Linked DNA regions of Adhaeribacter arboris. Each later gene encodes a partner of the first gene's protein in a complex. Links are inferred from orthologs where the notes say so. Each region holds a gene or a part of one and is shown on either strand. Other genes may lie near its edges. The genes, in order: smc and AHMF7605_RS25220.

What was found.
Region 2: the proteins of smc (region 1) and AHMF7605_RS25220 are in contact, whole or in part, in a crystal structure (PDB 3ZGX), measured with the Bacillus subtilis proteins. The link is inferred for Adhaeribacter arboris from one-to-one orthologs.

What each region holds. Positions count from the first base shown.
Region 1 is NZ_PYFT01000001.1:1,512,232-1,524,972, reverse strand. What follows is about bases 5,148-9,215. They hold smc (chromosome segregation protein SMC), read right to left. Parts: upstream 8,876-9,215; coding sequence 5,348-8,875; downstream 5,148-5,347. Other genes in these bases: AHMF7605_RS06335 (hypothetical protein), read left to right, coding at 9,116-9,215. Outside these bases: AHMF7605_RS06365 (LacI family DNA-binding transcriptional regulator), read right to left, coding at 1-302; AHMF7605_RS06360 (2-dehydro-3-deoxygalactonokinase), read left to right, coding at 820-1,818; AHMF7605_RS06355 (MFS transporter), read left to right, coding at 2,025-3,329; AHMF7605_RS06350 (glycoside hydrolase family 16 protein), read left to right, coding at 3,718-4,611; more of AHMF7605_RS06335, read left to right, coding at 9,216-9,613; AHMF7605_RS06330 (DUF4159 domain-containing protein), read right to left, coding at 9,629-10,291; AHMF7605_RS06325 (16S rRNA (uracil(1498)-N(3))-methyltransferase), read right to left, coding at 10,302-11,018; AHMF7605_RS06320 (peptide MFS transporter), read left to right, coding at 11,236-12,741. UniProt on the Bacillus subtilis protein: Required for chromosome condensation and partitioning.
Region 2 is NZ_PYFT01000001.1:6,205,384-6,216,942, forward strand. Bases 8,674-11,559 are described here. They hold AHMF7605_RS25220 (segregation and condensation protein A), read right to left. Parts: upstream 10,559-11,559; coding sequence 9,788-10,558; downstream 8,674-9,787. Other genes in these bases: AHMF7605_RS25215 (lysylphosphatidylglycerol synthase transmembrane domain-containing protein), read right to left, coding at 8,725-9,801; infB (translation initiation factor IF-2), read right to left, coding at 10,942-11,559. Outside these bases: AHMF7605_RS25170 (thymidine kinase), read left to right, coding at 1-506; AHMF7605_RS25175 (hypothetical protein), read left to right, coding at 659-940; type IX secretion system anionic LPS delivery protein PorZ, read left to right, coding at 1,002-3,326; DNA repair protein RecO, read left to right, coding at 3,590-4,297; AHMF7605_RS25190 (FKBP-type peptidyl-prolyl cis-trans isomerase), read right to left, coding at 4,461-4,964; AHMF7605_RS25195 (FKBP-type peptidyl-prolyl cis-trans isomerase), read right to left, coding at 4,975-5,544; AHMF7605_RS25200 (FKBP-type peptidyl-prolyl cis-trans isomerase), read right to left, coding at 5,729-6,670; AHMF7605_RS25205 (DHH family phosphoesterase), read right to left, coding at 6,690-7,709; AHMF7605_RS25210 (nucleoside-diphosphate kinase), read left to right, coding at 8,083-8,502. UniProt on the Bacillus subtilis protein: Participates in chromosomal partition during cell division. May act via the formation of a condensin-like complex containing Smc and ScpB that pull DNA away from mid-cell into both cell halves.

The DNA.
Region 1 (12,741 bases):
CCAATAATAACGGTATACCCAAATTTTTTGGCTTCGTCTTCTACAATCCGGGCAATATTAGCAAAGAACGGATTCGAAATATCCGCTATAATTAAACCGATAGTATGCGTTTTTCCACTCCTTAAACTTTTAGCCAGGTGGTTGGGCTGGTAATTTAATTTGTGCGCAATTTCTTTAATTTTAGAAGCGATTTCTTGTCCAACCCGGCTTTCCTTTTCTTTCCCACTTAAAACATAAGACACTAAAGCTGTAGAAACCCCAGCTTGTTGAGCTATGTCCTTTAAAGAAACTTTTTTGTTCACTTGGTAAACAGCTGTTGGGGAAACACAAATCAAACATAAGGTTAATCGTTTAAACAAAAAAGTAAAAAAATAGCTTATTTTAAAAATTTATAAATTAAGTATTTATTTAATCGTACTTTCAAATAATTTTTTAATGATAAATTTACTTTATTGAAAAATTTTCAATAATAATCACCTTAATTTTACCAGCAGGATTTTAGAGTTGAACATTCAAATTTAAAAAATAGAAAAATAGGAAGTCAGAAAAGATAGTATGTAAGTAGTTTTTAGCTGATATTTCAGTTAATTTGGATTGAGTAAAGCAATAATCAAGGTTTTTATAAAGTTTTAGGAAGAATTTGTTTTAACGATTAAGCGAATTATATTGCTTTCCGTTTTAAGTGAGGAAAGAGAAAGGTAGCCTTAGAATACTCACTTCAAAATTTAAGTAAGTTTACAAACCATTCAAGGTTCTTTCGGAATTATTTTCCCGGACTAATTAATACGTACCGGCTTTATTTTACCAACTCATATCTTCATGAGAAATACTTTACTATGCTGTGATTGGGGCACGTCTAGTTTGCGCTTAAGTTGGGTAAATACCCAGGAGTTGCAGATTATAGACGAAGTTTCCGGACAAGAAGGGATTGCCAGCACCTATAATGCCTGGAAAGAAAGTACGGATAAGAATATTTCGCAGAAAGAATTCTTTCTGCAGAAGTTACAGCAGCAAATTAATGTATTAGCTACTAAACTGGGAGTTGACTTAAATAATATTCCGGTGGTGTTATCGGGGATGGCATCTTCCTCCATTGGTCTGGAAGAACTTGCCTATGCAGAGGTGCCTTTTGCTTTAGATGGTAGTAAAGCTACTGTTAGGTCATTTGAGAAACAACCCGAATTTTCGCACGAAACCGTATTAATCTCAGGGGTCCGAAATCAACGCGATGTAATGCGGGGTGAAGAAACTCAGTTGATTGGCTTAGTGCATTTAATGAACTTGCCGGATAGCAAGCAAAAAGAAATAGTTTTTGTTTTTCCGGGTACTCATTCCAAGCACATCCAGGTACAAAACAACGCGATCATAAATTTTCAGACTTATATGACGGGTGAGTTTTTTAATTTAATAGCCCAGCACAGTATTTTAAAAAACTCCATTAAAAATCCAAAGCAAGAAAAGTTAACCGAGGCAGATTGGGAAGGTTTTAGTAGAGGAGTTCAGGAATCTGCCAAAGCTACTATTCTGCATACCTTATTTTCTGTCCGGACGAATCAACTATTTAACCACCTTACCAAAGCGCAAAATTTTTTTTATTTAAGTGGCTTATTGATTGGTACCGAATTAAGAAGCTTGCAACAAAAAACTGTGCCGCAAATAGTTTTAAGTAGCGGAAGTAATTTGTATCCTTTTTACCAAAGAGCCATAGAAGAACTGCAGTTAACGGACCAAACCCTTGTTGTTTCGCCGGAAATAATTGACAAAGCGGCCATGGTGGGGCAAGTCCGGATATTTGAGCAGCAGCTCACTCCTATCTGATCAGAAATTATACATAACTCACCACTATGCTGGAAAGCAATGCCTGTAATTTCTAATGGATTTTGAAGCTTAGCGATGACTAGAGGTAATTAGAATGCGGGAATGGTTTAGCTAGAAATTGGACCAGGTTTAATAAATCATTAAGTTCTAAAGTTAAGTGAGTCTATTAACTATTTGCTGTTAAATAAAAGCCAGAACATACTTTTATGCCGCGTATTAAAATGGGGAACTACCGCTGGGTTATAGTAGGACTATTATTTACGGCTACTACCATTAATTACCTGGACCGCCAAATAATTGGTTTATTAAAGCCTACTCTCGAAAAAGAATTTAACTGGACGGAAACTGATTTTGCCCGCATTGTAATGGCTTTTACGGCCGCTTATGCTATTGGTCTCTTAGTTTCGGGGCGGGTAATAGATAAAATTGGTACCAAGCTAGGTTACACTATTACCGTGGTGGTATGGAGCGTTGCCGCAATGCTGCATGCCATTGCCCGCAGTGCGTTTGGGTTTGGTATAGCCCGGTTGGGTTTGGGTGTTGGCGAAGCCGGAAATTTTCCGGCGGCCATGAAAGCCGTAGCCGAGTGGTTTCCGAAGAGTGAAAGAGCAAAAGCCACCGGTATTTTTAATGCCGGCACCAGCATTGGCGTAGTAATGGCTTTATTAATTGTACCTTGGATTTTAAGATATTACGGTTGGCAGGAAGTTTTTTGGATTACGGGGGCATTAGGTTTTGTTTGGTTGATTTTCTGGTTAGTTTTTTACGAAGTACCTTCCCGGCAGAAACGTTTATCCACCGCTGAGTTAAACTATATTACTTCCGGACAAGATCTGGAAACTAATATTCAGTCGGATGCCGGTTCTATTAAATGGTATAAATTATTTACTTTCCCGCAAACCTGGGCCTTTATTACCGGCAAAGGCCTAATCGATCCTATTTTCTGGTTTTTCTTGTTCTGGCTGCCCTCTTATTTTGCCTCTACTTTTCATTTAGATTTAAAAAAACCAAGTCTGCCTTTAATGATAATCTATGCGGCTACTACGGTTGGTAGCATTGGCGGGGGTTACTTTTCATCGTACCTGATAAAACGGGGAATGCCTACTTTAAAAGCTCGGAAAACCGCTTTATTTATTTTTGCCATTTTAGAATTAGCCATTATTCTGGCTCAGTTCGCGACGGATGTATGGGTGGCCGTAGGATTAATTAGTTTAGCGGTGGCGGTACACCAGGCCTGGGCCACCAACGTTTTCACGACCGCTTCGGATATGTTCCCGAAAGAAGCCGTAAGTTCCGTGGTAGGCATTGGGGGCATGGCCGGAGCCGTAGGTGGTATTTTTTTTCCGATATTGGTAGGATATTTACTCGATAGTTATAAAGCGCAGGGTAATATTTCTGCGGGTTATAACTTGCTGTTTACCATTTGCGGCTTTACCTATTTAACCGCCTGGATTATTATCCATTTACTTACCCGCAAAGCGAAGCAGGTGGAGGCATACCAACTGGCTTAAATAACTTATCTCAGCTTTGCTTTTAAAATGCAAACATTGGTAAGTTTAGCTTTTTGATTTCAGGGTATTTTCTTATTGCCATGTTCCAATAGCTTCAGATAGCTTATTTAAAAAGTTGATTAAAACGTGTATTTCTATTAACCAGATTAACTAATAAATACGTCTATTGCAGTTTGAAGTAGAATTGAAGTAGTACTTAAGTAGCAGAAGTGTAGCGTTACTTATTGCTGTATTTCTGAATAGCTAATTGTGCTTAATTTTATGCCTCTAAATATGAGCAGAATTATAATGGTGATCAAGAAGAAATTTATAATAAGCCTTCTTTAAACACGCCCATGCCTAATTTAGATTCTCTAGTATTTTCGCTTATAAAATTCACTTTCTATTAATGATTGTATCCAAAAATAAATTAGTTCTTACCGGTTTCATTTTATTAGGTTCCATATCGGTTTATGCCCAAGCAACAAAAATTAAATCCGCCCAGCCAAAAGCTAGTAACCAGAAAGTCGTCTTTTTTGATGATTTTTCGGGTTCTAAACTTGATCGCTCGAAGTGGAATGTAGTTGTAACCGGGTTTCACGTTAATAACGAACAGCAAGCCTACGTAGATTCTTCCGCTACCCTTTATATATCGCATAAAACAGAAGCTGCCGGAGCGAATAAAGGAGTGCTGGTGATTGAGCCTAAATATAGTCCGGGATTTGTAACGAAAGACGGAAAAAAGTTTGATTTTCTTTCGGGACGGATGGATACCCGCAAAAAAGTAGAATTTCAGTACGGTACAGCCTCGGCCCGCATGAAATTACCGGAAGGGGCAGGATTTTGGCCGGCTTTCTGGGCCATGGGAGACGGAAAATGGCCCGACATTGGGGAAATAGACATTATGGAAAATGTGGGCGAACCGGACTGGACCGGCATAGCCTTGCACGGTCCGGGTTATTCCGGCGAAACTCCGCTGGTGAACAAAGGGTTTTTAAAACCCGGTAACGACATTACCAAATGGCACGTTTACTCGGTAGATTGGACCAAAGATTCCTTGGTATTTAAGGTAGATGATGCAATTGTGTACCGGGCTACCCGCCCCATGGTGGAACATTACGGTAAATGGTCTTTCGACAATCCTAAATACTTGATCGTTAACCTGGCTTTAGGCGGGGCCTACCCTTTTAAAACCAACGGCGTGAAAACTCCTTATAATGGCATTCCGGAAGCCACCGTTCAGAAGATTAAAGATGGCCAGGGCAAAGTTCTAGTGGATTGGGTAAAAGTAACGAAGCGGTAAAAAGAGTAAAAATTCAATAAAAGCTTCTACTAAGGGTATTTTAAAACCTTTGTGAATTGTTATTTAAAATCCCCGACAGAAATCAACTCGAAATTTTTTTGATAGCTCCATGTAGTAAAGTAGCCTCTGCTAACTTAAGATAGAGGCTATAGTTTTAATATTTAAGAATAAACTCGGTTAGGTTTATATCCTGTTCGAAATTTATTTTTTTGCAAATCCGGTACCGGCTGGTTTCTACTCCGCGGATCGATGAATTAAGGAGCGAGGCAATTTCTTTACTCGAAAGGTTTACTCGTAAACAAGTACATAATTTAAGGTCCCGGTGGCTAAGCTGCGGATAATCGATGCGGAGCCGCTTTATAAAATCCTGGTGAATCTGGTTGAAATGGATTTCAAATTGTTCCCGGTTATGTCGAAGTTTATTTCTTCTTCCTCCTATCGTAAACGTTTTCGCCTGTGGTACAGCGCTTCCCCGTTGCTTATCCGGATCATGGTATTTTGCAATTGGTCATTTATTCTTTGAATACTATCTAAGCTTTGCGTTACGAGCATCGCCGACGAAGCTAATTCCTTATTTTTATGGAAGAGTGCATTTTGGAGCTTTTATTTTGCGGAAAAGCTTTAAAATTTTTTACCTTTTTACCCAATGATTTGAAGAATGCGTTGTAAGTAAAACTTAGATAAAAAAGCCCACGGATGGACGTATCTATGACCTTTATTTTTCAGCTTATTTAAATCAGGCCAGTTGTCGCAAATCTACCGGAATAACCCGCGATACACCGGGCTCCAACATGGTTACGCCGTAAATAATATCTGTAGATACCATGGTGCGTTTGTTATGGGTAACTACGATAAACTGGGATTCACCGGAAAATTTCTTTACAATGTTGTTAAACTTATCAATGTTCGCATCGTCCAGCGGAGCATCTACCTCATCAAAAATACAGAATGGAGCCGGTTTTAACAGGTAAATGGCAAATAAAAGCGATATAGCCGTTAAGGTTTTTTCTCCACCGGATAACTGGTTTATAGTTAAAGGCCGTTTGCCTTTGGGCCGGGCTATAATTTCAATTTTAGATTCCAACGGGTTAGCTGGGTCGGCAATAACCAGGTCGCAGGAATCATCCTCGGAAAACAACGATTGAAAAACCCGGACAAAGTTATTCTTGATCATTTCAAAAGAATCCAGGTATTTTTGTTTCGCCACTGTATCAATTTCATTTATGGTTTGCAGCAAAGCTTCCTTGGCCTGAAATAAGTCCTCGCGTTGGATTTTAATAAAGTTGTGCCGTTCGTTTATTTCGTCGTAGGCTTGGGCGGCCGTTGGATTTACCGGCCCCACATTATCCAGTTTAATTTTAATTTCGGCAATTTGCTTGTTTAGCTCGTCTGTTGGCAAGTCAAGTGTTGCCCCCGAAGTTTGCATAATTTCTTCCTCCGAAATAGTAAACTCCGCTAGTAAGCGTTCGCGCACGGCCACTAATTTGATTTTAGTTTCGTTGGCAGCTTGTTGTACGCTAGCAACAATTTCGTCGGCATTCTGGCGCTTGCGTTGCAGTTCACGGATGTTTTTGTCTTTCAAATCAATCTCGCCCCGAACGGTAAAAAATTCTTTTTCCACCTGATCCAAATTTTGCGCAATTTTTTGGCGCTCAATATTGAACTCATCGAGTAAAGCTGAATTTTCCTGGATAAACTCTTCTAAAATGTAAATTTCTTCTTCCGCGCTACCAAGTTCTTCTTCCTGGGCTCTTAAACGGGCCGAATTGGTTTCAAAAGATTTTTGCTTGTAATTTATTTCCTGCTGTACACTGCCTAGTCGGTTTTTAAGCTGGTGATATTTAATGTTTTCCTGGTTATAGAGGGTGGTTATATTTTGAATTACCTCGTTCTGCCGCGTTAAAGATTCGCTAAAGGCTTGAATTTCATTCTCCAGTCGTTTTAATTCTTGCTGTTCGGTTTCTACCTGCGGCCCTAATTCGTAACTTTTATAGCGTAAGTCCTTTAACTGACTGGTTAATTCCTGCACTTTGTTCTGGCTGTTTGCTTTCAAAAGTTCGTGCTGTTCGTGCCGGACGCGAACGGCTACCAATTCCTGTTGCCAGCCAGAAATATTTTTTTCTAATTGCTTAATAGTGCTTTGCTGGGTAGCGTTTTGGTAGTTTAATAAAACTTGTTGCTGGGTATTAATTTTTACCTTTAACAACTCCGCATCCTGCATTAGTTGCTGTAATTCCTGAGCCAGGTTTTCCAGGTTTTGCTTGCGGCCAATCCGGTTACCATCAAATAATCCCACCGAACCGCCCGAAATACTCAAAGGTTTTTTTATAACAGAACCATCTTTTAAAATAAATGTCCGGTTATCCTGGCTGTAAAAATCAGGGGTAGAATCGTGGGAAATATACACTTCCTGCAAAATGTACCGCACCAGGTTGTGGTATTTTTCCTCCGCCGAAACCACTTCGTAAGCTGCTTTGTATTTGGGGGTCGATGCAGTGGGAGAAGCTTCTAAATCTTCCATTTCAGCCAGAATAATAAAATTAGCCCGGCCTTTGTTTTGGTTGTTCAGTAATTGAATGGCCTCTAGTGCGTCCTCTACCGTTTCCACCACAAAAAAATTCATGTAGGGCTCCAAGTAACTTTCAATTAATGCTTTGTATTCTTGGTCGCACACTATCAGGTCGGAGAGGAGCGGCGCCGGCTTTTGCCAGTTTTTCGATTTGTATAAAAACTTAATCGCCTCCGGAAAGCCTTCCAGGTTTTCAACCAATGATTTAGTTAAATTATATTGATTTTTCTTCGCGTCTGTTTTACGGTTAACTTCCTGTAACTGGGTCCGGAGGGTTTGAATATCCGTTTCGGATTGGGAAATATCGGCGCGTAGTTGCTCTTCCTGCTCTTGTAAATTCGCCAGTTCGTTATTTTTCTGAGTAAGACTTTCTTCTAAATCAGTCAGTTCGGTGCGGTATTTATCGGCGTTTTGCTGGTCGTTTTGCTGAGCCTGGGTAATCCGTTCCATTTCGTTGGTGAGGTTTACGATTTGCATTTGGGTAATTTCCATATCCTTCCGGAGCTGGAAAACCGTGTTTTGCTTGGCTCGCTGTTGATTAGTTAATTCCTGGGTCGTATTTTGAATAACCGTCTTGTGCTGATTGGCTTGTTCCAGTTCGCGGCGCGATAAACTTACCTGCTGTTCGGCCCCGGCGTATTGAGTTTGTAGCTCTTCGATTTCTTCGTGCAACTGGACAATACTTTCCTGGGATTGAGTAAGGGCAACCGAATCAATATTTATCTGCTGATGAAGGGTGCGCAAACGCTCTTTCAGGTAATTGATGCGTTCCGATTTTAATTTTAAATCGTTTTCAAGTTGCCGGATTTTAGTTGTTTGCTCGTTTAAATTGCGCTGTTCACCAGCCAATTGCTCCTGGATCAGATTTAGAATTGTTTTCTGCTCGAACAAGGCATTTTCAAGTTCCTCCAGTTCCTTAGCAAAATTTAATTTTTGGTCAGCTTCTTTGTGTAAATCTGTTTCCAGACGATCTAAAGTCTGTAAATGTTGAGCAATGTTACGACGAGCATACTCCAGACTAAAGGTTTTATATTCTTCCTTTAAGCGGGAATAGCGCTCATAAACCTTCGCCTGCCGTTCCAGTGATTTCAGGTTTTTCGCAATTTCAAAAAGTACGTCTTCTACCCGTTCTAAATCGGCATCGGTTTCTTCGAGCTTTTTTAAAGTTTGCTTTTTCCGGACTTTAAATTTAGATATTCCGGCGGCTTCCTCGAATAAAGTACGACGCGAGTTTTCTTTGTCGTTCAAAATTTCATCCACCATTTTCAATTCAATAATGGCATATGAATCCGAACCAATACCCGTATCCAGGAACAAATCGGTAATATCTTTGAGCCGGCAGGTTACGTTGTTAAGCAAATATTCGCTATCGCCGTTCCGGAAATAACGCCGTGTAACGGTAACCTGGGAGTACTCAGTGGGTAAAATATTTTTATTGTTATCGAAGGTCAGCGATACTTCGGCAAGTTGCTGGGGTTTGCGATTTTTGGAGCCGTTAAAAATAACGTTTTCCATTTTTTCGGAGCGCAGATTTCGGGTTTTCTGCTCACCTAATACCCACCGGATGGCATCTACAATGTTAGATTTACCGCAGCCATTCGGGCCTACAATCCCGGTAATACCTTCGTTAAAATGGATTGTTACTTTATCGCCGAAGCTTTTAAAACCTTTAATTTCTAATTTGGATACTTGCATCTAATCGTCAACCGGAACTTATCCGCAAATACAAAAATACGATTTATTCCTTTTTATTGAAAGAAACCCGTAAAGGGATTGGTATTTGGTTTAAAGTGGAGGTTTGATGGATTTAATCATGAAGAAAACAATACTTAATTTTTATTATGTAGAGCGGGTAGCAGTAATGAGGTTAAAACGACTAAGAAGTATTTTTAATTTAACCTGAAAAACATCCAGCCAAAATCGCTAACTTAAAGCATGGAAGAATTTAAATGGCTTTTTTACGTTTTATTAGCGGTAATTATTTGGGTAGTCCGGATGTGGATGAAAGCTTTTCAGTCGCCCAAATCAAATCCTGCCAAGCGGTCCAATTCACCTAATGTGTACCCAACACCAAAGCCACCTGCAACTTCTTACCAGGATATTCTAAAAGAAATGCAAACCTCCAACGAACGGGCAAAACAGGTGGCACCACCAAAATCTTTAGAGAGAAGCAGTTCGGCGGAAGGAACTATCGTGCCTGCTAAAACTTTAGAAAAAACGGAAATCCGGCCGAAATCATTAGAAAATATAATTGTCAAACCAAAAGAAGTTATTCGGAAACCAAGCAACATTGAATTGGCGCGCCAGGCTAAAGCTCCAGTGAGCGTGCCGGTTACTCCAGCTGTAAATTATGCCAGATTATTGCGCAATCCGCAAAATGTTCGGACAGCATATGTTTTATCGGAAATCTTAAACCGGCGAGTAGATTATTGATTAAAATTTTAAATTTTAAAATTGAGTAGTAGCGTAGGAGAGTAGATTGGCTCCCATTTGTAAAGCTAGTTGCCGTTTTTCTTCCGGGTCGTTATAGGTTTCCTGGTCTTCCCAACCATTCCCTAAATCACATTCGTAAGAATAAAAGCAAACCAAACGGCCCTGATAAATTAAGCCAAAGCCTTGTGGGGGTTTATTATCGTGCTCGTGAATTTTAGGTAAACCTTTATCAAAATCAAATTTCTGGTGGTACACCGGATGGTTAAAAGGCAATTCTACAAATTCCAGTTCCGGAAATACTTTCTTCATTTCGGTCCGAATAAATTTATCTAAGCCGTAATTATCGTCGATGTGCAGGAAACCGCCCCCCATTAAATATTTGCGTAAGTTCTCCGCTTCTGATTCTGAGAATACTACGTTCCCGTGGCCCGTCATATGCACGAACGGGTAAGACAACAACTCCGGGCTGCCTACTTCCACTACCGCTTCTTCCGGCGAAATATTCATGCGTAGGTTTTGGTTACAAAACTGAATTAAATTGCTTAAAGACGTTTTGTTCGCGTACCAATCGCCGCCGCCGTTATACTTTAATTTAGCTATTTTAAAACTGGCTTGTTGCGCTTTTAAGGAAACTGCACTTACACAAAGTAGTACCAACACACAAATAAAGAGTCTCATATAAAATTAATTAAGGTAATACTGATTTAAGTTCATGTAATAAATTTACGGTATGGCAGGCTACTAAGGCGGCCGTTTCGGTGCGTAACCGTGAGGTACCTAAAGTAACCGGTTTAATTCCGCGACCATAGGCCAGTTCAATTTCCTTAACGGAAAAATCTCCTTCCGGGCCTATTAATATACAAATTTTTTGACTCAAATGCACCTGACTAAGCAAAGTGCGATCGTGATTTTCGAGGTGCGCGATATACGTGTTAGCGGCATCAACTTGTTGAATAAAAGATGGGAAAGCCTGCATTCCGTTTAATTGAGGCAAATACGCTTTTACCGCTTGTTTCATGGCACTAACAGCTATCTTTTCTAATCTTTCGATATTAATATTTTTTCTCTCAGAACGGTCACAGAGCAAGAATGAGATCTCCTCAATTCCTACTTCAACAGCTTTTTCTACGAACCATTCCATGCGGTCCAGGTTTTTAGTTGGGGCTACCGCCACATGTACGTAAAACGAGCGCTTCCCGAAATCTGGCGCTTTATTTATTACTTGGAGAACACATTTTTTAGGGTTGGCAGTTTTAATCTGTGCGGTATAGAAGCTCCCTTTCCCATCTACCAGATTAATTTCGTCGCCTTCCTGTAATCTTAATACCCGTATACTATGTTTAGATTCGTCTTCGCTTAAGGTGTAGGTTTCCGTTGTAATATCCGGAGTGTAAAATAAGTGCATAGGAATTATTATAAATTTTTAACCTGGAATAAGGATAAGGGTTTTACGTTAGTTTATGACTTGTACCGATAAGAATGTATTATTAGCAGAATTTACAATCAAAACTGATTTAAATCTTATTATTAGAAAATTAAAAATTGTGTAATTGCTACATAGATTGTAGATTTACTTTCTTCAAAAATACGTTATTTATTTAAAAAATTTCTAAAACTTATACATGGAACCAACTACGAGCTTATACGCGGAACCAAGTACCAAAACCCAGGGACATCCTAGAGGTTTGTATTTGCTTTTCGCGACGGAAATGTGGGAGCGCTTTAGTTATTACGGCATGCGGGCAGTGCTGGTGCTTTTCTTAACCAAAGCCATGATGATGGACAAAGCTTTTGCCTCCAAATTTTACGGTGGTTATACCAGTTTAATTTACCTTACTCCGTTGATAGGGGGCTATATTTCAGACCGGTATTGGGGTAATCGCCGTTCCATTTTAACTGGTGGTATTTTAATGGCTTTGGGTCAGTTTGTTTTGTTTGCAGCTGGTAGTGCGTACGGTACTCCACTTGGGCAAGGATTATTGTATTTAGGTTTAGGCGGGATGATTATAGGGAATGGCTTTTTTAAGCCTAATATTTCTACTATGGTAGGTTCGCTGTATACCCCGGAAGATCGCCGACGAGATGCAGCCTATACTATTTTTTACATGGGTATTAATTTAGGTTCTTTTATCGGCAATACCATTACCAGCTTGGTAGGGGATACCGGCCGGCCCGAAGATTTCCGCTGGGCTTTTCTGGCCTGCGGCATTGCTATGGTTCTGGGAACGGGCTTATTTCAGTGGGGGAAAAATAAATACTTGCACACCCCCGAAGGAGAGCAAGTTGGTAATACGCCCGTTTCTTCGCCAGGGATAAAAGGGGTATATATGATACTACCGGTTATGCTGGCTTTAGCCTTAGGTTTTCTTTGGATAGATACCACTACGTTTTCGGTAATTATGCCCTTACTTATTTTATCCGCTTTAGGTATAGCGGCTTTAGTGTTGTTGGATAAATCTTTAACGGCCGGGGACCGGCAACGGGTTTACGTTATATTTACGGTGGCTTTTTTCGTAGTATTCTTTTGGGCCGCTTTTGAGCAAGCCCCTGCCTCGCTTACTTTCTTCGCCGATGAACAAATGAACCGCACTATTTTCAACTACACCTTACCCGCCAGTATATTTCAAAATTTAAATGCCTTCTTTATTGTTACCTGTGCTCCCTTAATGGCATTACTCTGGACGGCATTAGGCCAGCGCGGATTAGAGCCACCTTCGCCATTAAAAATGGTTATAGGTTTAGGTTTATTGGCGTTGGGTTACTTGGTAATGTGTTTTGGAGTAGACGATTTACAACCTGGTATTAAGGTAAGCATGTTCTACCTGGTAGGTTTGTATTTTCTGCATTCCATCGGCGAATTGTGTTTATCGCCGATTGGTCTATCGCTGGTAAACAAATTAGCTCCTTTAAAATTCAGTTCTTTATTAATGGCTGTTTGGTTTTTAGCGAATGCCGCGGCTAATTACCTGGCTGGTTTTATGAGCAGTTTATACCCAGAAGCCGGCAAACCCGCTCCTAATTTATTTGGGTACGAAATTACCGATTTATACAGCTTCTTTATGGTGTTTGTAGTTTCAGCGGCTCTAGCATCTTTAATATTGTTTTTAGTAAATCGTAAACTGGTTAAA
Region 2 (11,559 bases), 4.7 Mb from region 1 along the record:
AAGAATTAATTCGCCGGCTAAACCGGGCCAAAATTGCCCGCCAACAAATTGAAATTTTTAAACCAGCTTTGGATACCCGTTATCACCTGGAAGATATAGTATCGCATAATACTACAGCTATCCGTTCTACTCCGGTAAACTTTGCTCACGATATGTTGCTGCTTGGCAGTAGCTGCGACGTAGTAGGTATTGACGAAGCGCAGTTTTTTGATGAAGGTTTAATTGAAGTATGCGATATCTTAGCTAATCGCGGCATCCGGGTAATTGCGGCTGGTCTGGATATGGATTATTTAGGAAAACCCTTCGGACCAATGCCGGCCTTAATGGCTGTTGCGGAATACGTAACCAAAGTACACGCCGTATGTGTGTGCTGCGGCGATATTGCGTCGTATTCCTTCCGGGTAGCTGTTTCGGACGAAAGAATTTTGCTCGGCGAAACTGACTTATACCAGGCCCGTTGCCGTAATTGCTTCCTGGAAGGAATGAAGCAAGAGGCCGAGAAGTAGTTTGTATTTAATTATCTTACTATTTTTAGAGCTTAAGTTTACATTGTTTGCTGGAAAACTTATTAGCCAAGTAGGTAATAATTCCTTGCAGAATAACTATTTCTTTTAAACCTACTTCTTATAACCTCCAACCTAAAACTTAAAACCTTGAAATGTGGGTAAAATACAATCCGAATTGGCTAGTGAATTTATTGCAGGAACAATTACCAGATAAAACTGACATAATAGAAGCTGTGCAGCAATGTACCCGGGGCGTTTGGGAGAAAAAAAACTACATTTATTTTGTAAGTCCTAAAAATGCAGATTTACCGGGTGCCGAGTGGCAGTTTAAAGAAAATTTAATTTTGGATGATCCAGACCGCGGAATGATAGTGGTAGATATCTTAAAAGATGGCCGGGTGGGTGGTATTCAGTTCGAAAGTTTAGTTGATTAAGCATGCGTAATTTATTCCGTGAATAATAGTATATTCAGCAGAAGAACAAAGAATAAATTTTGTGAGTAGCAGGTTCCTGGTAAACCGGGTATTTATAGTAAGTATTTTAGGGTTGGTGCTCGGTTGGTTTGAAACCGGGCACGTTTGGGCGCAGCAAGGCACTTTGGGTATTGGTCAGTGGCAGGTGCATGTACCCTATAATCGTGCTAAAGCTATTGCCGAAGTGGAGGGTATCATTTACTGCGCTACGGAAGATGGTTTTTTCTTATTCGATCCGGCGTTTAATCAAATAAAAACGCTTTCTAAATCCGACGGTTTTCATAATATTAACGTAAGTACATTAGCCTACGATGCCGCTTCAAAAACGCTGGTTATTGCCTACGAAGATACTCACCTGGATTTGCTCCGAAATGGTGAGCTAATCGCCCTCACTGATATAGCCCGTAAGAACATTTCCGGCGCAAAAACAATCCATCAGATTTATTTCCGCGACAAATATGCGTATTTGGCTACTACTTTTGGGGTGGTAGTAGTAGACCTCGACAAGCTGGAAATCAAAGAAACTTATAGTAATCTGGGACCAAGTGGGCAAGTTTTAGATGTTTATGCCAGCACTACTCTGAACGATAGCATTTACTTAGCTACCTCCAACGGTTTAATGGCGGCCTCTTTAACTGGCCCTAACTTACTCGATTACAAAAGCTGGCGTACTTTCGGTCCAGAATCTGGTTTGCCCGCGGCAGTTATTGGTAAAACTATTGCCACTTTTTCTCAAAGTATATACGCCGGCTCAAATCAAAACCGGGTTTATAAATTTACTGGAAAAAACTGGGTACCCACGGCAGTGGACTTGACCAACACGGAAGCTTTCCAGTTAAGCTCAACCGCCAACCATTTACTTATCTCCAGTCAGAATAATGTAGTTCTGCTAGATGCAGCCGATAAGGTACAAATTTACGATGATCCCTTATTAGAACAACCGCGGGCGGCCCTGCAAAGTAATGATCAAAGCTTTTGGGTAGCGGATTACAGTCGGGGGTTGATTCATCTGGAAAATAATACTTATTCTGCTATCGTGCCCGCCGGTCCATTCTCCAGTCAAGCTTTTAGTGTTTATTCCGATAACGCTGCTACGATTGTACTGGAAGGTGGTTATAATCAGTCGTACGAACAACGGGGTGCCAAAGCAGGGTTTTATGAATATGCCAGCGGAAAATGGACAAATTACACCAGTTGGCTACAAACTGATCCTGCTCAATTTCCGGCCATCACTGATTTAACTCGAGCGGTACGCAATCCGGTCAACCAAAAATTATATATCGGTTCTTACGGCGGTGGTCTTCTGGAATGGACTGGTTTGGGACAATTTAAAGTTTATGATCCTACCAATAGTCCCTTAATAACCTCCTTGCCTAATAATAACAATTTTACCCGCGTACCCGATGTTGCTGCCGATGCCAATGGAAATATTTGGGTTCTTAATCGTAATCAGTTACCTAACTTGCCGGGTTTACACGTGTTAAAACCAGATAATACTTGGCAGTCGTTTTCATTCCCCGGCTTTCCGGATGGCAGTAACCTGGAGCGTATTGTACTAGATGATGTGAATTTTAAATGGATGGCGCTTAGTAAAAACGGCACGAGTGCCAAAGGCTTAGTTGTTTTTGATGAAGTAGCTAATACGTTTAAACATTTAACTCCGGCTAATGCCAATTTGCCGGGCTTAGAAGTTTATAGTCTGGCCAAAGATAGAGATGGCGCCGTTTGGGTAGGCACTAACAACGGGTTGGCCGTATTTGATGATCCTTCCCAGGCTTTTAGTGCTGATTTTATAGCTACTCAACCTATTATTAATGGGCGACCTGTTTTAGAGGGGCAAGTAGTGCGGGCTATCGCAATAGACGGAGGCAACCGAAAATGGATAGGTACGGATGCCGGATTATGGCTTTTTAACGAAGAGGGCGATAAGTTATTAGTGAACTTTACTAATGAAAATAGTCCTTTGCTATCCAATAAAATTACGGATATTAGTATAAACCAGAAGTCCGGCGAAGTATTTATCGCTACCGAGGCTGGTTTGGTTAGTTTCCGGGGAACGGCTACCGTTACCGAAGACAAACCTAGCTGCGCCACTGTTTTCCCTAATCCGGTACGCCCCGAGTACGACGGTTTAGTTGCTATTTCGGATTTACCTAACAATGCGCACGTAAAAATAACCGATGTTGCGGGTCACCTGGTTTATGAAACCCAAGCTGCTGGTGGTACGGTAGCCTGGAATACGCGCGATGGGCAAGGTCGCCGCGTTAAAACCGGCGTATATTTGGTTTTTAGTTCCACGCCCGATGGGAGCCAAAGCTGCGTAAGTAAAGTAGCGGTGGTGGAATAGTTGCAAATTTCAGGTTACAAGTTGCAAGTTGTTTTCATGGTTTTAAAGTTAGAAGGTTGTAAGGTTAGAAAGTTTACTTTTCATTTTGATTAAGGTACTATTTTCACTGGTACTGTTTACTTTAGCAGATTTGTAGATGTATTAACTTTCATTTTTACTTCTGAGAAGGAAGAACGACATGACCATTATTTAAATAAATCTTCTTGCCTATTGTATACGTTTAACTCATAACTTTAAACGTATAACTCTTAACTCCCCAAGCATTGCTGGTAAAAACGCGCGGTATTGTTTTAAATTTTATAAAGTTTCGGGAAACCTCCATTATCACCCGGATTTATACTGAACAATTAGGTTTGCAAAATTATATTGTAAATAGCGTACGCAAGAAAGGTCCCGGCGCTCGAATTGCTTTGTTTCAGCCGTTAACTTTATTGGATATGGTGGTGTATACTTCTCCCCGGGGAGGGCTTACCCGAATATCAGAGTATAAATGTAGTTATCCCTTTACCAGTATTCCGTTCAATACTCGAAAGAGCAGTATTGTTTTGTTTTTGTCGGAAATATTAACTTATACTATCCAGGAAGAAGAAGAGAACTTACCCTTATTTGGTTTTTTGTACGATTCTATTGTTTATTTCGATTGCCAAGAGCAGGGTTTTAGTAATTTTCATTTGTTCTTTCTGTTACAATTAGCGCATTATTTAGGTTTTGGCCCTACTTCCGGCGCCGATATTACTTCGCAAGTTGCTTTTTCGGTTGGTACCGCAACACAAAGCCGTGGTTCGGTGTTACACTTCCAGATGTTCGAAGCGTATTTTGATGCTTTATTGCAGAGTTCGGAAGAGGTTTTTATGAACAGTAAAGTCCGGAAAGAACTACTTCTGATATTAATCCGGTATTATCAATTGCACGTAGAAAAGCTCGGCGAAATTAAATCCTTACAAGTACTCTCCGAAGTTTTGTCGGATTAAATTTACCTGCAAGCAAAATAAGCAGGTTTTAATTTTACTTAAATAACTACCTCTGGGGCATTACTTTACTTAAGTGAATTATTTAATTATTATCTAAACAAAAAGCGCCACCTGTTATCAGGTGGCGCTTTTTGTTTAGATAATTGTTTGATTAAGTCTTAACCTACTTTACTTCTAAAATAGTCATATCGAACACTAAAACAGTTCCACCCGGAATGGTTGAAGTGCCATATTGTCCGTAGGCTAAATGCGAAGGAACTATTAAGGTAGCCTTTTCCTGGTTACTCATCAGGAGGGCGCCCTCATCCCAACCCTTAATTACCTGGCCAGCTCCTACGGTAAAAGTAAGTGGAATGCCCGTATCATACGATGATTCGAACTTTTGACCATTTAGGAACTTACCTATGTAATGCATCTTCACCAAATCGCCTTTTTGTACTTTAACTCCCGTGCCGGCTTGTTGCGGCAAATAATATAAACCAGTAGTTGTTTTGGTAAAGTTTGTGATTTTATTAGCGGTCAAATATTCCTGAATATACAAGTCATCCGCTTCACGTTGCTGCCGGTTGTATTTTTCGTATGGATCTTCGCTCTTACAGCCCAAAAAGGAAAGCAGCACCAAGAAATAGATAATGGTAAATCCAGGAATTTTAAAAGTTCGGAACATAAAGGCTTATTTATTTTACTTCCCGTAATTCAATGTCAAATATCAATACGCTGTTGGCTGGTATTTTCTCTTGAGCCTGATCTCCGTAAGCTAATCCCGAAGGTAAATAGAACAAAGTGCGTTCTCCTACCCGCATCAGCGAAACACCTTCCTGGTAGCCAGAAAGAATATTAGCTCGGCCCAACTGAAAGGTTAAGGGTTCAGCCACCGTTTTACCAGGTCGTGGTTCACGGGAAGTGTCCAGAGTATCGCCTTGTAAATTGGTTAGTATATAATCCGTTACTACCGTTTTGCCTACAGTTGGACTATCGCCGGTACCCGGTGTTTGAGTAACGTAAAACAAACCGGATTTATAAGGCGAGCGTTTGAAAATGGTTATACCCTTAGTAGTAAAATATTCTTTTATTTTAACCGTATCAAGAGCTAATTGCTTGTTATACGCTTCCTCTCTACGACGAGCTTCATCTTCCAGTTCATCATTGTCATTACAACCGTAGAACGTGGTTAAACTTAGAAAAAAGAAGATGGCGGTTAATAATCGGTTACCTGTAACCGTAGTTAAAATAGTTTTTAGGTTCATAAGTGTACTTAAATTGTTGTTAAAAATAGGACTTAAATCTCCGAGCTTTTATTCAGATAAAGGTTACATTCGAAACGATGAGGCAACATGTTTATTGCAAATTACCTTTTTACTTCGATTGCTATCTTTTGACTTTCAACTGTTTCGGAATCAGTATCTTACACTATCCTACTTAATCGAACAATTATTTAACGTCTACTAGTTCAACATCAAAGCGAAGTACTGCATTTGCCGGAATTGCGCCCTGTGCCTGCGGTCCGTAGCCCATAGTAGAAGGTACAATTAAGGTACATTTTGCCCCTTTGTTTAATAAAGCAATACCTTCGTCCCAGCCCCGAATGACTTGTTGCTGGCCTAATGTAAATTGAAAAGGCTTACCCCCCAACTGCGGATTATCCGAAGAGTCGAATACTTTACCATCCAGCAAGGTGCCTTTGTACTTAACCGAAACTGTTTGGCCCGCTTTTGCCGGTGCACCGGAACCCGGTTGGTTTACTACGTAATATAAACCGGAAGCCGTTTTCTGCGCTTTTAAACCTTCTTTCTGAACGTATTCCTGGATAATTTGCTCATCTTTTTTATTTTGCTTCTCCATGAATTCCATCATCATTTTTTGCTGATCCATCATGGCTTCCTGCTGCGATTGTACTTTTTGGGCCAATACGTGGAAAGTTAATTTGGATCCTTTTTTAATAAAAGGAGGCATGGGCTGCTGAAAAGTTTTGGCAAATAAAGAATCGGCACTAATCCGGAAAACCGCACTATCACCTGCCCGTACCAACGAGAAAGCATCTTCTAACCCACCTTTAAAGGTAGGTTTCATGATAGGAATCTGAACCGGAAAACCGTTTTTATGGGTATCGAATAATAAAGTATCCTTGCCGGCTTTGGTTTGCGTGAAATACTTCATTTGCATGGTAAGTACTTGTCCTTCTTTGGGTTTACCCACGGTATCGTTTTTAGAAGGCGCATTTTTTGCTTCGAATTTACCACTTTTATCCTTAGCAAATAATTTGTAATCTACTCCGTTATCGGCTTTTTTAAAATCTACTGAATTATTGTTACAAGCCTGTAACAAACAAAACCCCGCGAACACGGGTACGAAAAATCTACTCTTTTTTAACATTTTAAATGAAGGTTACGAATTAATTATCTTTTGTTAGTTGATCTTTATACTCAGGTAATGTTTTTAAAAATTTAGCTACTGTTTCAGGGAGAGAATCGTAGGATATACCCCCGGCAGCATTGCGATGGCCGCCTCCTTGAAAATGTTTACGCGCAAAATCGTTCACGGAAAAATCGCCCACCGACCGAAATGACATTTTAACAGCGTTGTTGCGATCAATGATTAAAGCCGCAAAAACTACTCCTTCAATCGATAAAGCAAAATTTACCAGGCCCTCCGTATCACCCGTTTTAGAATCATATTTTTTCAATTCGTCGGCGGTAATGGCAATGTAAGCCGTCCGAAATTCCCGGAGTACGGTTAGCTTATCTTTGAGCACGTAGCCCAAAAAGCGCAAACGCGTCTCGGTATGACTATCGTAAATAAGCCGGTGAATATTGGAAGTATTTACCCCTACGTGCAACAATTCGGCAATAATTAGGTGCACATTACGCGAGGTGCTCGGATGCCGGAAAGATCCCGTATCCGTCATAATACCGGCGTATAAACATTCCCCAATATGAACATCAATCAAAGACTGGTCCCCTAAATCGCGGATTAACTCAAATACCAGCTCGGCAGTAGCCGCGGCATTAGTATCAGAGAAGCAAATCTGAGCAAAATTTTCGGGTTCCAGGTGGTGGTCAACGAGTACTTTGGTGCCTGGGGCTTCCCTTACATAGGGTCCCATTTCGTTAATGCGGCTCAATGAAGAAAAATCAAGACAAAAAATAACATTCGCCTGGTTTATCAATTTTTGAACAAGTTCGTCGTTTACGGCCGGATCGTACGTAATTACCTCGTTATTACCGTTCATCCAGTTAAGAAAATCCGGGTAATCAGAGGGCGTAACTACGGTAACGACGTGGCCTTTCTTTTTAAGGTAACCTGCTAAACCCAGCGAAGAACCTAGTGCATCCGCATCAGGTTTATGGTGAGTGGTGATCAGAATCTCTTTTGGTTCCTGAAGCAGTTCCTTTAGAGCAGTAATTTGTTGCATTCTTAGCTTAAAAGCTCCTTTTTAAAAATTAGGTGCAAGACACAAAATTCGGTATAAAATAATTTAAAACAAAACATTAATTATCAAGCCCCAAACACTGGGTAAATAACGTTTAAACCAGGTAATTATTAGTATAATATTGCCGAAGTCTGTTAATTTTGCGCCGGCTTGTTGGGTTGCCGGTTGCAAAGCGGTTGAAAAGTTGGAAGGTTGAAAAGTTTTAAGGTTGTAAATAATTAGGTTTTAAAACAATCCAGCAATTCAGCAATAAACTAAACTGTGGTCCGTGGACTATGGTCTATCGGCTATTAACTTTTTAAAATATATTATCTATGGTCTATCGACCATGGACTGTGGACTAAAATAAATATACATGGCTACTAACCAAACATTTACAATGATTAAGCCGGATGCGGTGCAAGACAACCACATTGGCGCTATTACTCAAATGATCGAAGCGGATGGTTTCCGGATTGTGTCTTTGAAAAAAACCAGATTAACTTTAGAGCGAGCGGGTCAATTTTACGCCGTGCACAAAGACCGTCCGTTCTATAAAGACTTAGTGGCTTATATGAGTTCGGGCCCGATTGTCGCTATGATTTTAGAGAAAGAAAACGCCGTAGCTGATTTTCGTAAGTTAATTGGAGCTACTAATCCGGCTCAGGCCGAGGAGGGAACCATCCGGAAAAAGTTTGCCAAATCCGTGGAAGCCAACGCGGTACACGGTTCTGACTCGGATGAAAATGCCCAAATTGAGGGAGATTTCTTTTTTGCGGTCGATGAACGTTTCTAAATCACAGATTAATTGGATTTCGCAGATTATGCGGATTATACTTTGCATCACAGATTAGTTATCCGAAAGAATGAAGCAAAGAGTGTAGAAGATTTCTTGTTCTTATAAAAAGGTTAACTTAATCAGTTAGCCTTTTTTTGGTTAATAGATATACCCTCTGCCATCATAACTACTATTCCAAATTATAATCTGCTAATCCGTTTAATCCGCGATTTAGAAACTTTATTTAGTAGATAATTCAGGCTCTAACTCCGGCTTAACATGGGTGCCAAACACCCTGGCTACCCAACGCGGCAAAAAAACAGATCCTAAAATTAAATAAAGGTAATACGTAACCATACGATAGAGTAACACAATTACAGTCGTAAAACTACCCAGCCATTTGCCGAAAAAAGTGGGAAAGGCAATTTCAGCAAAACCCGCCCCGCCCGGTGTAACAGCTACTAGTAGCACCACTTTGTAAATCAGGTTACGCGAAAATATAAGCATGTGATCCTGAAAACCAATATCTGTGAATGCCGCAATAAGACAATTAATAACATAATAGCGGGCTGTCCAGACGAAGATAGTAGATAAACAGGCCCGGACCCAATAACTAAGCGAATGGCCTTTCAGCTGACGGGAAGCCCATACTAATTCGGTGCCGTGCATATATGCCGCGGGACGCCACTTTTTCAAAAATCCAACGCCCGTTACCCGCAAAAATAAGCGTTTTACAGCTTTAGGATTACGAAATAGGGCATACCACATTAGCAAAGCGTAAAAAGCTATAAGTAGGTAACTAATAATAAAAGCTATTTCTAATCCGGCTTTAAAGGAATCTGGCAGAGCCTCTACATCCGGAAAAATATCGCTTTGCGTGGCAAACAAAACAATGGGTACCGCTAACAGAAAGAACAGATTGTCGAGCATGGCGGTAACCATTACATAGGCCAGGGATTTACCTAACGGGATTCCTTCCTTATTAATAATAAAAGCTGCTACAGTAGAACCACCCGCAACGGATGGCAGCACGCAAGAAGCAAACTCCCAAAGCATGATCACATCCAGGCTCTTTCGCCAGGAAAGTACTTTTTCGGTGATGTGCCGGATACGGTAAATGTAACCCGCATCACGCACTACCAGCACTAATATGGTCATAACCAGCCAAAAAGGTTTGGCATTTTTTAAATTTTGCAAATCGGTGAGGTCATTGTTCCGGTAAAACATGTAGCCAATCACCACTAATCCAATAAATACCGGAATCAGGATTCGCTTCGTCGAAAAGTTTTCCAGTAATTTTTTTCTATTCAGATCCATTAGTAGAAGCTACCTGTAAAGATTCCTCAAAAGCTTTAATCCGGAAATTATTAAAGCCTTCGTCAATAATTACACTTATTACTTGTAATTGCAGCATATCCAGAATAGCCAGGAAATTAAAAATAATTCCAATTTTATCCGGATAAGCCGTTATAAGTTCCGTAAAAGTAATAGAACCGGCTGCCTGTAATTTGGTTTGAATAAAATCACGTTGCTGCTCAATGGTATACGGATACGTATAAACCGTGTGTTTGGGCCTATCTTGTTCTTCCTCGTAGCGGTTAATGGCTTTCTCAAAAACCCGCATGAGTTTATACAAACTTAAATCCTGAAGTTCATAATCGAGTTTACTTTTTTTAGCAACCAGTTGTAATTCATCCTCAATATTTCCTCGGCCTTCCTGCAACAAGCGCCTTTCTTCCATTACGGCCAAATCCCCGATTACAGCTTTATATTTCTTATACTCGAGTAAATGCTGTACCAATTCTTTACGCGGATCTATGTCGTTACCCTGTTCATCTTTTTCCAGGCGGGGTAGTAACATTTTAGCTTTAATACGCATCAGTGTTGCGGCGGTTAAAATAAATTCGCTGGCTACATCCATATTTAACTTTTCGAGCCGGGCAATGTAGGCCATGAAATCATTCGTGATTTTATAAATGGGAATATCATGAATATCCAGTTCATCGCGCTCAATAAAAAAAAGCAGTAAATCAAAAGGACCCTCAAATAATGATAATTTTATCTCGAAACTCACGCCTTAAATAAGAATTAGCTGTTTTTAAATTAGTTGCAAAATTAAGTAAAATACGAAGTATGCCATTATTCTGCCATTAATGATTTGTAAAGGTTTTAATACCGCTAATGGATTAAACCTTTGTACATGTATTATTTTAAAATAATATTATACTAGCACTTATCATCTTTAAAACAACCGGAAACAGGTAAAATAAAGATGTCAGTTTAAATAGATAGATCTGTTTAATCAGAGCATTTCACTGCTATAAAAACTTGCTAGATGTTGTCTAACATAACGTAAATAAAAAAACCGGAGGTATACTTCCGGTTTTTTTATTAAGAAGGAAAGTTTCACTAAAAATTAACCAACCCGAAAATTTCTGTTATGCGCAAAGTTTAATTTTATAAAGTACGTTTTACTTCTCGTTCTTCGTACGCTTCAATGATATCTCCCTGCTGAATATCGTTAAAGTTTTTGATGCTGATACCACATTCGAAACCTTGCCGAACCTCAGATACATCGTCTTTAAAGCGTTTTAAAGCCTGAATTTCACCGGAGTAAACTACTATCCCTTCGCGTACCAACCGTACCCGGCTGTTGCGGGTAATAGTGCCGTCGGTAACCATACAACCGGCAATTGTACCTACTTTTGTAATCCGGAATACTTCGCGTACTTCTACGTTTGCTATTACTACTTCCTGCATCGTAGGCGCTAACATACCTTCCATGGCATCTTTTAACTCGTTAATAGCATTGTAGATGATAGAGTACAGGCGAATATCAATTTGTTCCTGCTCCGCTAATCTACGCGCGTTTGCCGATGGACGTACCTGGAAACCAATAATAATAGCATCCGAAGCCGAAGCCAGCAACACATCTGATTCTGAAATCTGACCTACTCCTTTCGCCAGGATATTAACCTGAACTTCGTTGGTTGAAAGTTTCAGTAAGGAGTCGGAAAGAGCTTCTACCGAACCATCCACATCGCCTTTCACGATTACGTTCAATTCTTTAAACGA